2 linked regions of the Aminivibrio sp. genome follow. Each later gene encodes a partner of the first gene's protein in a complex. Links are inferred from orthologs where the notes say so. Each region holds a gene or a part of one and is shown in the gene's direction. Other genes may lie near its edges. The genes, in order: mnmE and mnmG.

Region 1 (6,115 bases):
GAGATTGTCGGAGGCGTCGGCATGGCCCTGGCGGAATCGGGCTTCAGCAGGGAACAGGAAGTGGCCGCGGACGACTACGGCATCCAGACAGCCTTCGCCGCCGGTTACAGCCCGTGGGGACTCGTCCGGGCAATGGAAAAAATAAAGGCCGCAGGGTACAAGACCTCTCCGAACGGATTCAACTCCCACCCCCCTACGGACAGGCGGCTTCTTCACCTGAGAAATAACGCATCGGCGATAGAACCACGAAAATGACGAAATAAACGATCCAATAATTGTCGCTGTTTCAGAAACCGGAACCTGTGCAACACAACAGCCTTTCGCTTCCCTAAATCCGCACCCCAGCGGGGAGTGTCACAGGGACCGATTGGGCGGGGGGGCGAATTGTCGTTCGTGACAACTGCCCAAGCGAGTCCCGCGGCTCCCCGCGTTCGCCGGCTGCCTGCCTGTGAAACCGACATCCGTGTCGGTTTCTCTCGCCTCAGGCGCCCTTCCCCAGGGGCCTCTCCGCAAAGAGCGCGGAGCGAGATCTCTTCTCCCCTGGGGAGGGCGAATTCACCGTATGCCCGGCGACACTCCCTCTGCCTGAAAAATGAGCGGATTTAGGTTACGCCGCTTCCCTTCTTCGTGCTATAATATAGTTGTATTATCGGTTTTTTTGTTTCTATGGCGTAAAATCCGAATAATTAGTGAAGAAGCGGACAAATTAAGGGAGGCGAAGAAATGAGCGGGATTTGGCAGGACAACTTCAGTTCCGTGGCGAAGAACAACCGGCCGTCACCGATCCGGGAAATGCTGGCAGTGATCAAGCAGCCCGGCATGATCTCCTTCGCGGGAGGCATGCCTGCCCCCGAAGTTTTCCCGGTGGACCAGTTCTACGAGGGGGCCCACATCCTCAAGGATCAGGGTAAGGAACTTCTTCAGTACGGTACCACCGAAGGATATCCCCCACTCAAGGAATTCCTTGCAGCATGGACTGCCCCCCGGATGGGGCGGAAGGTCGCACCTGAAGAAATGCTGATTACCACCGGCTCCCAGCAGGCCCTTGACCTTTTCGCATGGTCCATGATCGACAAGGGGGATTACGTTATTACCGAAGACCCATCCTACCTTGCCGCTCTCACCGTGTTCTTCAACCACGGCGGCAGCTTCCTCGGTGTTCCCACTGACCGCAACGGGATGCAGGTGGACCTTCTCCCCGGCATCATCGAAAAAGCCCGCTCAGAAGGGAAGAAGATCAAGTTCATCTACACTATCGTGAATTTCCACAACCCCGGCGGATCGACCATGTCCGTGGAACGGCGAAAAAAACTTGTGGATATTTCCAAACAATACAATATCCCCATTTTCGAGGACGATCCATATGGGTATGTCAGGTACGAAGGCGACCATCTGCCGTCCATATTCTCGTTCCACGACCAGGGAGGCGTAATCTATGCCGGGTCCTTCTCGAAGATCCTGTCACCAGGAACCCGCGTAGGATGGGTAACGGGGGCGAAGGAAATCATCCGGAATCTCACAGTGTTCAAACAGGGGACCGATCTGTGCTCCAGCACCATCACCCAGGCCCTGGTAGCGGAGTACTGCATCAACGGCCACCTTGACCGCCATCTCCCAGTGATCATCGACAACTACAAGGTGAAACGGGACGCCATGGAAAAGAGCTTCGAGAAACACCTCGCGCCCCTGGGAGTCACCTGGGTCAAGCCGGAAGGGGGCTTTTTTTACTGGCTGAAATTCCCCACGGTAAACACTAATGATCTTTTCAAAAGGGCCATCGAGAAGAAAGTGGCCTTTGTTCCCGGTGACCCTTTCTGCCCTACCGCAGGCGCCGGCATCCACAATGCGCGGCTGTGCTACACCTTCCCGTCCCCGGAAATCATCGAGGAGGGCGTGAAGCGCCTCGCCGAGGCGGTCAACGAACTGGCCATTCCAGCCGTACACTGAGATTTCCCCCGGACGCAGAAAAAATCCCCCCCGAAAAAGGGGGGATTTTTTCTGCGTCCGGGGGAAATTTGATGTAATATACCAAAGTGAGCGGAAAAGAAGCCGGAGGGGGAGAGAACGATGGGTTCGATGAGTCCGCACATCGGTGAAAGAGATACTATTGCCGCCATTGCTACAGCCTGGGGTGAAGCGGGCATAGCCATTGTCCGCCTGTCTGGACCGGAAGCGAGGGTTCTTGCCGACAGGCAGCTTTCTCTTGCCGTCCCTCTTGCGGAAATTCCCTCCAGATACCTCCGGAACGGCTATCTTCTCGACGAAAAGGGTGTCGCCATCGACCAAGTACTCGCCGTGTGGTTTGCCCCCCCGAAAAGCTACACGGGGGAAGAAGTTGTGGAAATCCACACCCACGGCGGCACCCTGGTAGCTCAGAAATGCCTGGAGATTCTCCTCTGCCGGGGAGCCCGCCTCGCCGAGCCCGGAGAGTTCACGAAACGGGCGTTCCTGTCCGGCAGGATCGACCTGACCCAGGCGGAAGCTGTCCTGGGGATCATCCGCTCCCGGAGCGACGAGGCTCTCCGGGCCGCAGCCCGGACGTTGAAGGGAGAACTTGCTTCCTTTGCGAAGGACATCTACGACGAGCTGCTGGCTCTCTCGGGGAAAATGGAAGTTTCCCTCGACTTTCCTGAGGAAGACCTCCCCTACGGAAGCGACGAGGATACGGACCATTCCCTCCAGACAATCCGCCAAAGTCTGGAGGACCTGCTGGACCGATGCGCCACGGGGTTTCTTCTCCGGGAAGGGATCAGGGTGGCCATCGTGGGCAGGCCGAACGTGGGGAAATCTTCCCTTCTCAACGCTCTTCTCAGGGAGTCGAGGGCGATTGTCACGGCCATTCCCGGCACCACAAGGGACCTCATCGAGGAAGTGCTCACATACCGCGGCATACCCCTTCGCCTGGTTGACACGGCCGGAATGGGAGTACCCTCAGACGAGGTGGAGGCCATCGGGATCTCCCTGGCCGAGGAGGCCTTCACGAATGCTGACGTGCGCATCTGGGTGGTCGACGGAAGCGCTCCTCCGGCCCCCTTCGACTTTGACATGGCGGAACGGCTGCGGGATCTCGTCCACGTGGTGGCAGTGAACAAATCGGACCTTCCTCCCGGAAAGGATGATACCGGAAGAACCACAGAAGAGGCGATTTCCGAGCTTCTGCCCGAAAGTCCCATACTTTCCATATCTGCAAAGAAGGGAACCGGACTGGACAATCTGAAGGATGCCGTGGTCTCCTCCATTGCAGGCGGAGGGGCTCTGGATTCGGGGCTGAACACGTCCGCCAGGCAGGTGAACGAGATCCGTGCCGCCATCGGTTTTCTCAAGGATGCCTCCGCGGCCCTTGAAGCAGGGCTGGGACAGGACATCGCCGGATCCTGCGTCAGCGAGGCCCGGTCCGCCATGGAACGTCTTCTCGGCATTTCCGGCGACGATACCCTGCTCGACTACATTTTCAGCCAGTTCTGCGTGGGAAAATAAGCCGCGGGGAGGAGTTCTGAGGCTCCTCCCCGTTCTGGAGCTACAGGATGGACAAAAGGTACTGCAGGCAGGTCCTGACGCCGAAACCGCTGGCTCCCTTGCCGTAGACAGAATACTCGTCCTTGTTGAAGTCTACACCCGCAATGTCGAGATGGGCCCAGGAGATCCCCTCCCCGACGAACTCTCGAAGAAACCGTGCAGCAAAGATGGCCCCGCCGTATCTGCTTCCTGAATTCACAAGGTCCGCCACGGGGGACTTCATGGATTCCGCTATCCTCTCATCATCCTCAGGAAGCCGCCACAGTCGTTCTCCCCTCGTCTTTCCTGCTTCGAGAAGGTCCTTGGCAAGACCATCGTCAGGGGTAAAGAGGCCGGCAATGGACGTTCCCAGGGCCACAGCACAGGCTCCGGTAAGGGTTGCCATGTCGATGATGACATCGGGGCGGAGTTCCGAAGCGTAACTCAGGGCGTCGGCGAGGATAAGCCGCCCCTCGGCGTCGGTGTTGTCGATTTCCACGGTTTTGCCGTTCCTCATCCGGAGAATATCGTCGGGACGGAACGCCTTGCCGCCCGGCATGTTCTCCGCGAGGGGCACTATTCCGTGAACCTCCATGGGAAGCTTCATTTTCGCCGCAGCGCGGAGCAGGGCAAAAACATTGCACGCCCCGGATTTGTCGCTCTTCATGGACCGGATGAAGTCGCCGGGCTTGATGTTCAGTCCCCCGCTGTCAAAGGTGATGCCCTTCCCGACGAAGACCACTTTCCGGAGATGTTTTCCTTCGGGTTTCCAAGAGAGACGGACCAGCCTCGGGGGCGTCGAGGATGCCATTCCCACGGAATAAAGCCCCTCCATCCCCTCTTCAAGAATTTTCCTTTCGTCCCAGACTTCCGCCTCAAGGCCGAAATCCCGGGCTTCTGCAAGGGCATACTCTGCCAGCGTCACGGGGTTGGACCTGTTCCCCGGCTCGTTGGCCAGGTCGCGGGCCATGTTCTGGGCGCACGCGAGCATTTTTCCCAGGGAGAGCCCTTCCTCGTCGCCGCAGTACAGGATAAATTCATCCGGTTCGGGAAGCCTGTCTTCCTCCTTCCGGGTCTTGTATTTTTCGAAGGAATAGCTTCCTAGCTCCACTCCCTCCGCCACGGCACAGCTCACGTTCCGGTCTGAAGGAACCGGCAGGAGGGCGGAAATGCGGGATACCCCGTCCCCTTTCGCCCTCCGGACAAGTTCCGCCGTCCTGGAACGTACGCCGTCCTCCCCGAAATCCTTTCTTTCACCAAGGCCGACAAGGTAGAGCAGCGAAAGGGAAGAACCCGGAAGGAGGGTCTTCGCGATCTTTCCTTTTTTCGCTCCGAACGAGGGATCATCGAGCAGGGCCGCAGCCGCCGCCGCGTCTTCGGGTGAAAGGATGCCCTCCGGGAGAGGTTCTCCCGAAAATACATACAAAGCCGCGGCCCCGCTCCCGGACACGATTCCGCCGGAAAGGGGAGATGCTGTTGTCTTCATTGAATTCACACTCCTTGAATACTCATTTTTCCCCTGCAGGGGATGCTATTTTTTTCGTGTTGACGAACCATACTCCGGTGAAAACAAGAACACCTCCGGCAATCATGGAAAGGGTGACGGTCTCGCCGAGAAAGGCCGCTGAGAGAAGCACGGCCACCACGGGATTGATGTAGAGGAAGCTTCCCGCCTCGGATGCGGGAAGCTCCCGGAGGGCATCGTACCAGAAAAGATAGGCAAGGGCGGAGCAGCACACCCCGAGAAACAGGATATTGGCCCAGGCTCCCGGAGAAATGGACCGGATTTCCGAAACCCCTCCGAAAAAGAGAAAGGGAAGGGTGGCGAACAGCCATCCGAAAGAAAGGGCATAAGCCATCCCGAGTTCAGGGGAGGTTTTCCTGAGAGCCTTCCGGGAAAAGACGGAAAAAAGCCCCCAAGAAAAGACACTGACCACCATGAGCAACTCTCCCCGGCTGTAGCCTCTCCTCAGGAAGACGCCGGGGTCGCCTTTGGAGAGAATGACCAGCACACCGAAAGCAGCTAGAAGGATCCCGCCTTTCTTTCTCCCGTCGAGCCTCTCGCCGAGAATAAGGGCCCCCAGGAGGGCTATGGCGATGGGGTTCGCGGCCACGATGAGCCCCGACATGCCCGCCGAGACGGTTTTCAGGGCAAATGCCTGGAGAGCGTTGTGAAAAAAGACCCCGAGAAAACCCAGCCCGGCGAAGACAGCCGCTTCCTTCAGGGGAAGAAAGCGAATCCTTCCCCTGAGAAGAAGGGACAGGAGCAGCGCCGCCACTCCTGTCCCGAAACGGAGCCAGATCAGAGTCGTGAAGGAGACTTCCGCGACCGCAACCTTGATGGAAGGCAGCGAACCTCCCCACGCAACAACTGCAATGAAGGCCTTGAGCCGTGCCTTGGCGGTGGGTGTCATTGTGCTTCACCGGAGGGAGAGGAATCTCTTCCGGTAGCATCCAAATTTTCGACAAGAAGGGCGGAAAGCCTTCCGGCGAAACGGGCAGGATCCGCTATCTGCCCTCCTTCCGCGAGAACACACTGGTCATGGAGGAGGAAGGCGTATTCCCTCACTTTTTCTTCCGATCCTCCCGTAGCGAGCAGCCTGTCCATTTTCACAATCAC
Region 2 (6,159 bases), on another replicon or contig:
AGGGGAAGCTGTGAATGAACCCTTCTGTTTGTGGATAACCGGACAGAAATGATGGCTTATTTATTTTGCCTGTGGATAGTGTGAATAACTTTGCTGCCTGGAAAAAAACTTGTCCACAAGGGGAAACCCCGTCACCCCGCCCGCCCGTCAAGTTATCCACAGTATTCGCACTACCTATTATCATTACTGTTACTAAAACCAAAAAACAATAAAAGATGCACTTCGGGGAGGGAAACATTGTGAGACTTCAGATCAACAAGGGAGAGTTCATGAAAAACTGGCAGATTGCCGAAAGAAACACCAGTTCCAAAAGCACCATAAACTCCCTCACGGGCATACTCCTGAGAGCCTCCGGCATGGACGATGAAAACACCGTTCGTCTCGAGGCTACCGACCTGAAAACATCCGTCAAGTGCATCTCCAGAGGAATCCTGGTGGAAGAAGAAGGAGAAGCGGTCCTGCCGGTCAAGGTGGTGGGGGAGCTCTTTAAAAAAGCGCCCACGAACATTTTCACCGTTTCCGTCACCGACGGGAAGGGACTGATCATCGCCGGAAGAAACAAGTATAAGTTCACCACCTACCCTTCCAGAGAATTTCCCACCCTTCCCGCATCGGAAAGCGCCCCCTTTTTCTGTACCATAAGCGCTTCTGAACTGCTCCGGACCATCTCCGAGGGGACCGTGGCAAGCACCGTGGGAGAAGAATTCCCCAAGTACCTCGGTACGGCATTCTTCCAGATGAAGGACGGGGAGCTCAGAGTCATCTCCACCGACGGACGCAGGCTTTCCCTTTCAAAATGTTACCCGGCGGAGAAGGGAGAGGACGGCGATTTTCTTCTGCCCATTACCGGACTGAAGGAACTGCAGCGGTTACTTTCCTCCATTGAGGGAGAAACCCCCATACGGATTCTCGCCGATACCACCTTGGTTTTCTTTCAGATGGGCAACCTTGAATTCTCCGTCCGGAGGGTGGAGGCTGCATTCCCGAACTACGAAAAGATCCTGAACCCCCAAAGCACCACAAGCATTGACGTGAATCGGGACGCCCTCGTGGCGGCCCTCGAGCGGGTTGATATTATCGTCAGGGAATTCAGCCGAATGGTTCTCTTCCGTCTTTCTCCCCGGGGAGACCTCGTCCTCATGGGAAAAGCGCCCGAAACAGGAGCGGTGGAGGAAATCCTCGACGGAAAGATCGAAGGGGAACCCCTGACGGTGGCTTTCAACGTGGGATTTCTTCTCGACGGGTTGAAGGCCCTCTACGGCGACCGGGCTTTCATCAGCTTCAACGGCTCCGATGGACAGATGACCATGCTCCGGCCCGACCAGAAGGACTTCCTGTACATGGTCATGCCCATCAAGCTTACGGAAAGCGACCTCTCCTTCGAGGAAAACAACGGGGAAGAGGAGGATGTTTCCACAGAATAGGACATGTGGTGCTCCGAGTATCTTGTAAGAAACTTCCGCAATCTTTCTCCTGTCAGGATTTCCTGGGAACCGGGACTGAACCTGGTCACCGGAAAAAACGGGGCAGGGAAGACCAATTGTCTTGAAGGACTCCATCTTCTGACGGGATGGGGTCCTTTCGGCGAAAGAAAAGACCTTCCCTCCTGGCGGGGGGAAGGCGACAGGGCGTATATCACCGGTTCCTTCTGCGGCGAGGAAGACCTGTTTCTCGCCATGGCTGTCGGCGGTTCCACCGTGGTGAAGTGCGACGGAAAGAGGGTTTCCTTTCCCGAGGTCCGGGCGAGGGTTCCCGCCCTCGCCTTTCTCCCCGGGGATATGGCCCTGTTGGACGGATCTCCCTCTATTCGTCGCAATTTTCTGGATAGGATATGTGCTCTTCTTTTTCCTCAGTACGCCAGGAGGATCAGCGATTTTCGGAGGGTGGTCCGCCACAGAACCGTTCTCCTCAGGGCGGGCAAAAGAACGGAGCCCGTATCCAGGGCCATGGCTCCCCTGGCGGCGTGGATTTGGTCGTGCAGGGAAGAGGCTGTAGGACTTCTTTCCCTCGGGCTGGCCCATTTTCCGGACCTTTCCCCAGCTCCTCTGGAGCTTGCCCATATCCGGGGAGGGGGTTCGGGAACGGAAGATCCCCTCGATGACTGGTGGAATTCTCTCGAATCCTGGAGCGAGAGGGAAAAGAAAAGCTGCCTTTCCCTGGTAGGCCCTCATCGGGATAACCTCCTGGTCCGGACGGGCGGACGGGAAGCGGCGGTTTTTTTCAGCAGAGGCCAGATGCGAAGGGCCTCCGTTGCTATTATGCTTGCTGCGGGTAAAGCTGTGGAGGCACGGTTGAGGCGGAAGCCCCTGATACTTCTCGATGAAATAGCCTCCGAGCTCGACCGGGAAGGACGGAAAATAACCGTGGCCTCCCTGGCGGGAACTGGGTGGCAGGTTGTGGCGGCGGCGGCGGAGATGCCGGGAAACGAGTGGCCCGGCAGAATGTGGAAAGTGGAGGATGGAGCGGTGCTTCCCTGCCGCTGAGAACAGGTGATCGGGTTCTGAAAGGAAGAGAAGGCAATGGCAATAGTCTGTGAAAAAAAATATGACGTCATCGTGGTGGGAGGAGGACACGCCGGGTGCGAGGCGGCCCTCGCCGCGGCGCGGATGGGAGCGGCGGTACTCCAGCTCAACCTCTACCTGGACAACACGGCCCTTATGCCCTGCAACCCTTCCATCGGGGGACCGGCGAAGGGGCACCTCGTCAGGGAAGGAAGCGCCCTCGGAGGAGAGCAGGCTGAGGCGGCCGACAGGTCCGCCATGCTGGTCCGCTGGCTGAACACGTCCAAGGGACCCGCCGTCCGGGCGCTCCGTGCCCAGTGCGACCTCCGGGATTATGCCGCCCATTACACCCTCGCCGTGGAGACCCAAAAGAACCTGGACGTTCACCAGGACGTGGTGACCGACCTCTGGACGGAAAAGGGCAGGATCAGGGGTGTCAGGACGAAATACGGTCTTGTCTACGAGGGGAAAACAGTAGTGCTCGCCACTGGGACCTATCTTGGAGGCAAGGTTTACATTGGCATGGACAGTTTTCCTTCGGGTCCTCTCGGGCAGGTTCCGGCGGAGGAACTCACCGGGTCTCTCCGGGAAGCCGGCCTGGAAACGGGAAGGATGCGCACCGACACCACCCCGAGGCTTCATGTCGATTCCTTGGACCTTTTGTCCCTTACCGCCCAGGGAAGCGCCCCGGAACCTCTCGCTTTTTCCCTCTGGGGGGAGGGAAAAATCCACGAGGGGTATTTCTGCCACCTCACGAGGAGCAATCCCCGGACCCACGACATCATCAGGGAAAACCTCCACCGTTCTCCCCTTTACATGGGCTGGATGGAGGGGGCGGGACCGCGGTACTGCCCTTCCATCGAGGATAAGGTCATCAAGTTTCCCGAGAAGGAAAGCCATCTTATTTTTCTTGAACCCGTCTCCCGGGGAAACAGGGAGGTCTATGTGCAGAATTTTTCCACGAGCCTTCCCTATGACGTACAGGTTGCCATGGTCCATTCCCTTCCGGGGTGCGGCAATGCCCACATCACCCGTCCCGGGTATGCCATAGAGTACGATTACGTTATCCCCACCCAGCTCCACCCCTTTCTGGAGACGAAAAGGGTGGAAGGGCTCTTCTGCGCCGGGCAGATCAACGGCACGTCGGGGTACGAGGAGGCCGCCGCCCAGGGACTCCTGGCGGGCATCAACGCCGCCCTGAAGGCCAGGGGAGAGGAGCCGACGGTTCTTTCCCGTTCCGATGCCTATCTCGGGGTGCTGGTGGATGACCTGGTCACCAAGGGAACGAAGGAACCTTACCGGATGCTCACCAGCCGGTGCGAACACAGGCTGCTGCTGCGCCATGACAACGCCGACCGCCGGCTTTCCCCCATAGGGAGGAAGATAGGCCTCATCGGCGATGAACGATGGAACCTGCTGCTTTTAAAGTGGAAGCGGATCGATACTGAAGCGGAAAGGCTCGAAAAAGCGAGGATTTCGCCTTCGGAGGGATTGAACGCCGCCCTAGCGGCCCTGGGCTCGGCTCCCCTTTCGGAGACGGTGACGGCGGCAGACCTGCTGCGCCGGCCAAGGGTACCCTATTCCCTGGTGGAGAAGTTTTCTCCTTCGCCGGAGCCTCTCCGGGGAGAAGAAGTCCAGGCCCTCGAGGTGGAGGTAAAATACGAGGGGTACATCGACCGGCAACACCGGCAGGTGGCACGGCTGTCGAGGATGGAAGAGGTCCGCCTTCCCGGTGATATCGACTATTCCTCCATTTCCGGCCTCCTCGCCGAAAGCAGGCAGAAGCTGGAGGCAATCCGTCCCCTCACCCTGGGGCAGGCTGGTCGCATTTCCGGGGTGACGCCCACGGACATTCATCTTCTGTCGGTGTACCTCAATTCGCTGTCGCGGAGGGAAGCGGACGATGAGGAATATCAGGCGCAGTAAAGGTGTTCCGGGACCTGTGGCCGCCCTCCTGGACCTGGTCATGCCCAAGGGAGCGGAGGAAAAACTCGCCCTTCCGGGCCTGAGGGACACATGGGCCACTGCGGTGGGCCCCATGCTGGCGAAAAAGACCTGGCCCGACGACATTGAAAAAGGGGTACTGCTCGTGAAAGCGGACAGCCCTTCTTCTGCGAAGGCTCTCTCCATGAGGGGAGCCTCCGTGGCCCGTGAGGCATCGAAGATCACCGGGGTGAAGGTAACCGCCGTGAAGGTGGTGGTGGGCAAAACCTCTCCCTCTCCCAGGGCCGGAAAACGGGGGGAACCGGCTCTGGTGAAGCCGAAAAAAGAGGATGTGGACAGGGCGTTCGAGGAAGTGAAGAATAAGTTTTCCCCGGAGCGGGAGAACCTTGCCCGCAGGTTTGCCTCCCTCATGACCCTCTACCGCATGCGGTTTCCCGACAAGTAGGGAGGTTTTTTCAGCTGTTCAGCTCTTTCTTCATGGCCTCCGCCACGAGGGAGAAATGGAACAGGAGCCTGGAAAACAGCTCCGGAAGCTCTCCGGAACGGCCGTTTTCCGCCTCCGACTGGATGGATTTCGCTGCTCGGCTGAGTTCCGGGGCGCACCCGTTGGATGCGGTTCCCTTGATGGTATGGGCTATTTTCGCGCAGGCCCGCAAATCCTCCCGTTCAATGGCGTCGGCCAGGGCCTCCAGGTCCTCCGGCACCGCTTCGAGAAACAACTCCAGGAGCATCTTTCCCTCGTCCCGGTCCCCCAGAAGTCTGGCGAAGAAACTGTCCGCATCGAAGACGGGATCCTCCCCTTTTTTCTGGTCCCTGCCGGCAAAGGGGGGAACTCCGTAATCCCCGGCCGGAGTACCTGCGGAAGAAATCCACTTGTAGAGCAGCCCCAGGAGTTCGTTCGATGAAAAGGGCTTGGGAAGATAGTCGTTCATTCCCTTTTTCAGACATTCATCGGCGAACCCTTTCACGGCGTGGGCGGTCAGGGCCACTATGGGAACCTGGTGGTCCAGCACCGGAGACCCGGGGTCCCGGATGAAGGCGGTGGATTCGTAACCGTCCATCTCGGGCATCTGGATATCCATGAGCACCAGGTCGAACCGTTTCCTGGATAGCCGTTCCACGGCCTCTCGCCCGTCGGAGGCCGTCTCCGGCAGGTAGCCCCCCTTTTCCAGAAGCAGCCTCACCAGTTCCCTGTTCACCCTGTTGTCGTCCACCACCAGAACGGATGGTTTTCTTTCACCCCCTTCGTTTCCTAACGCCGGAACGGAGGCTCTTTCTCCCGGTGTGTCGTTCTCCCCCGCGGAGTTTCCGGCCTTCAGCGACAGGACGAAGGAGAAGGCGGAGCCCCTCCCCGGCGTGCTTTCCACCGACAGGCCGCTCCCCATCATCTCCACGAGTTTCCTGGAGATGGACAGGCCGAGCCCTGTGCCGCCGTATTTTCTGTTCCGGAACGTCTCCCCCTGCCTGAAGGGCGTAAAAATTTCACCCATAAATTCTTCCGGAATGCCGATGCCCGTATCGACGACCGAGAAGGCTATTTTCGCCTCCCCGTCCTCCATTCCGAGGAGCCTGACCGAGAGGGTGACCGATCCCTTTTCCGTGAATTTCAGGGCATTGCTCAGGAGATTCGTGAGTATCTGACGGATCCGTATGGGATCTCCCAGCAGGACAGCAGGAAGGGCAGGGTCCGCTTCCATGGAGAGGGACAATCCCT

The links.
Region 2: the proteins of mnmE (region 1) and mnmG are in contact, whole or in part, in a solved structure (PDB 9HIP), measured with the Escherichia coli proteins. The link is inferred for Aminivibrio sp. from one-to-one orthologs.

Annotation. Positions count from the first base shown.
Region 1 is NZ_JAESIH010000051.1:88,213-94,327, reverse strand. What follows is about bases 1,380-4,272. They hold mnmE (tRNA uridine-5-carboxymethylaminomethyl(34) synthesis GTPase MnmE), read left to right. Parts: upstream 1,380-2,067; coding sequence 2,068-3,477; downstream 3,478-4,272. Other genes in these bases: JMJ95_RS08240 (leucyl aminopeptidase), read right to left, coding at 3,518-4,272; JMJ95_RS08250 (PLP-dependent aminotransferase family protein), read left to right, coding at 1,380-1,947. Also shown: JMJ95_RS08255 (M48 family metallopeptidase), read left to right, coding at 1-255; more of JMJ95_RS08250, read left to right, coding at 724-1,379; more of JMJ95_RS08240, read right to left, coding at 4,273-4,981; JMJ95_RS08235 (DMT family transporter), read right to left, coding at 5,004-5,909; molecular chaperone HtpG, read right to left, coding at 5,906-6,115. UniProt on the Escherichia coli protein: Exhibits a very high intrinsic GTPase hydrolysis rate. Involved in the addition of a carboxymethylaminomethyl (cmnm) group at the wobble position (U34) of certain tRNAs, forming tRNA-cmnm(5)s(2)U34.
Region 2 is NZ_JAESIH010000027.1:36,421-42,579, reverse strand. Bases 2,037-4,973 are described here. They hold mnmG (tRNA uridine-5-carboxymethylaminomethyl(34) synthesis enzyme MnmG), read left to right. Parts: upstream 2,037-2,519; coding sequence 2,520-4,427; downstream 4,428-4,973. Other genes in these bases: JMJ95_RS03200 (PAS domain S-box protein), read right to left, coding at 4,901-4,973; JMJ95_RS03205 (DciA family protein), read left to right, coding at 4,405-4,890; JMJ95_RS03215 (DNA replication/repair protein RecF), read left to right, coding at 2,037-2,483. Also shown: chromosomal replication initiator protein DnaA, read left to right, coding at 1-14; dnaN (DNA polymerase III subunit beta), read left to right, coding at 240-1,424; more of JMJ95_RS03215, read left to right, coding at 1,428-2,036; more of JMJ95_RS03200, read right to left, coding at 4,974-6,159. UniProt on the Escherichia coli protein: NAD-binding protein involved in the addition of a carboxymethylaminomethyl (cmnm) group at the wobble position (U34) of certain tRNAs, forming tRNA-cmnm(5)s(2)U34.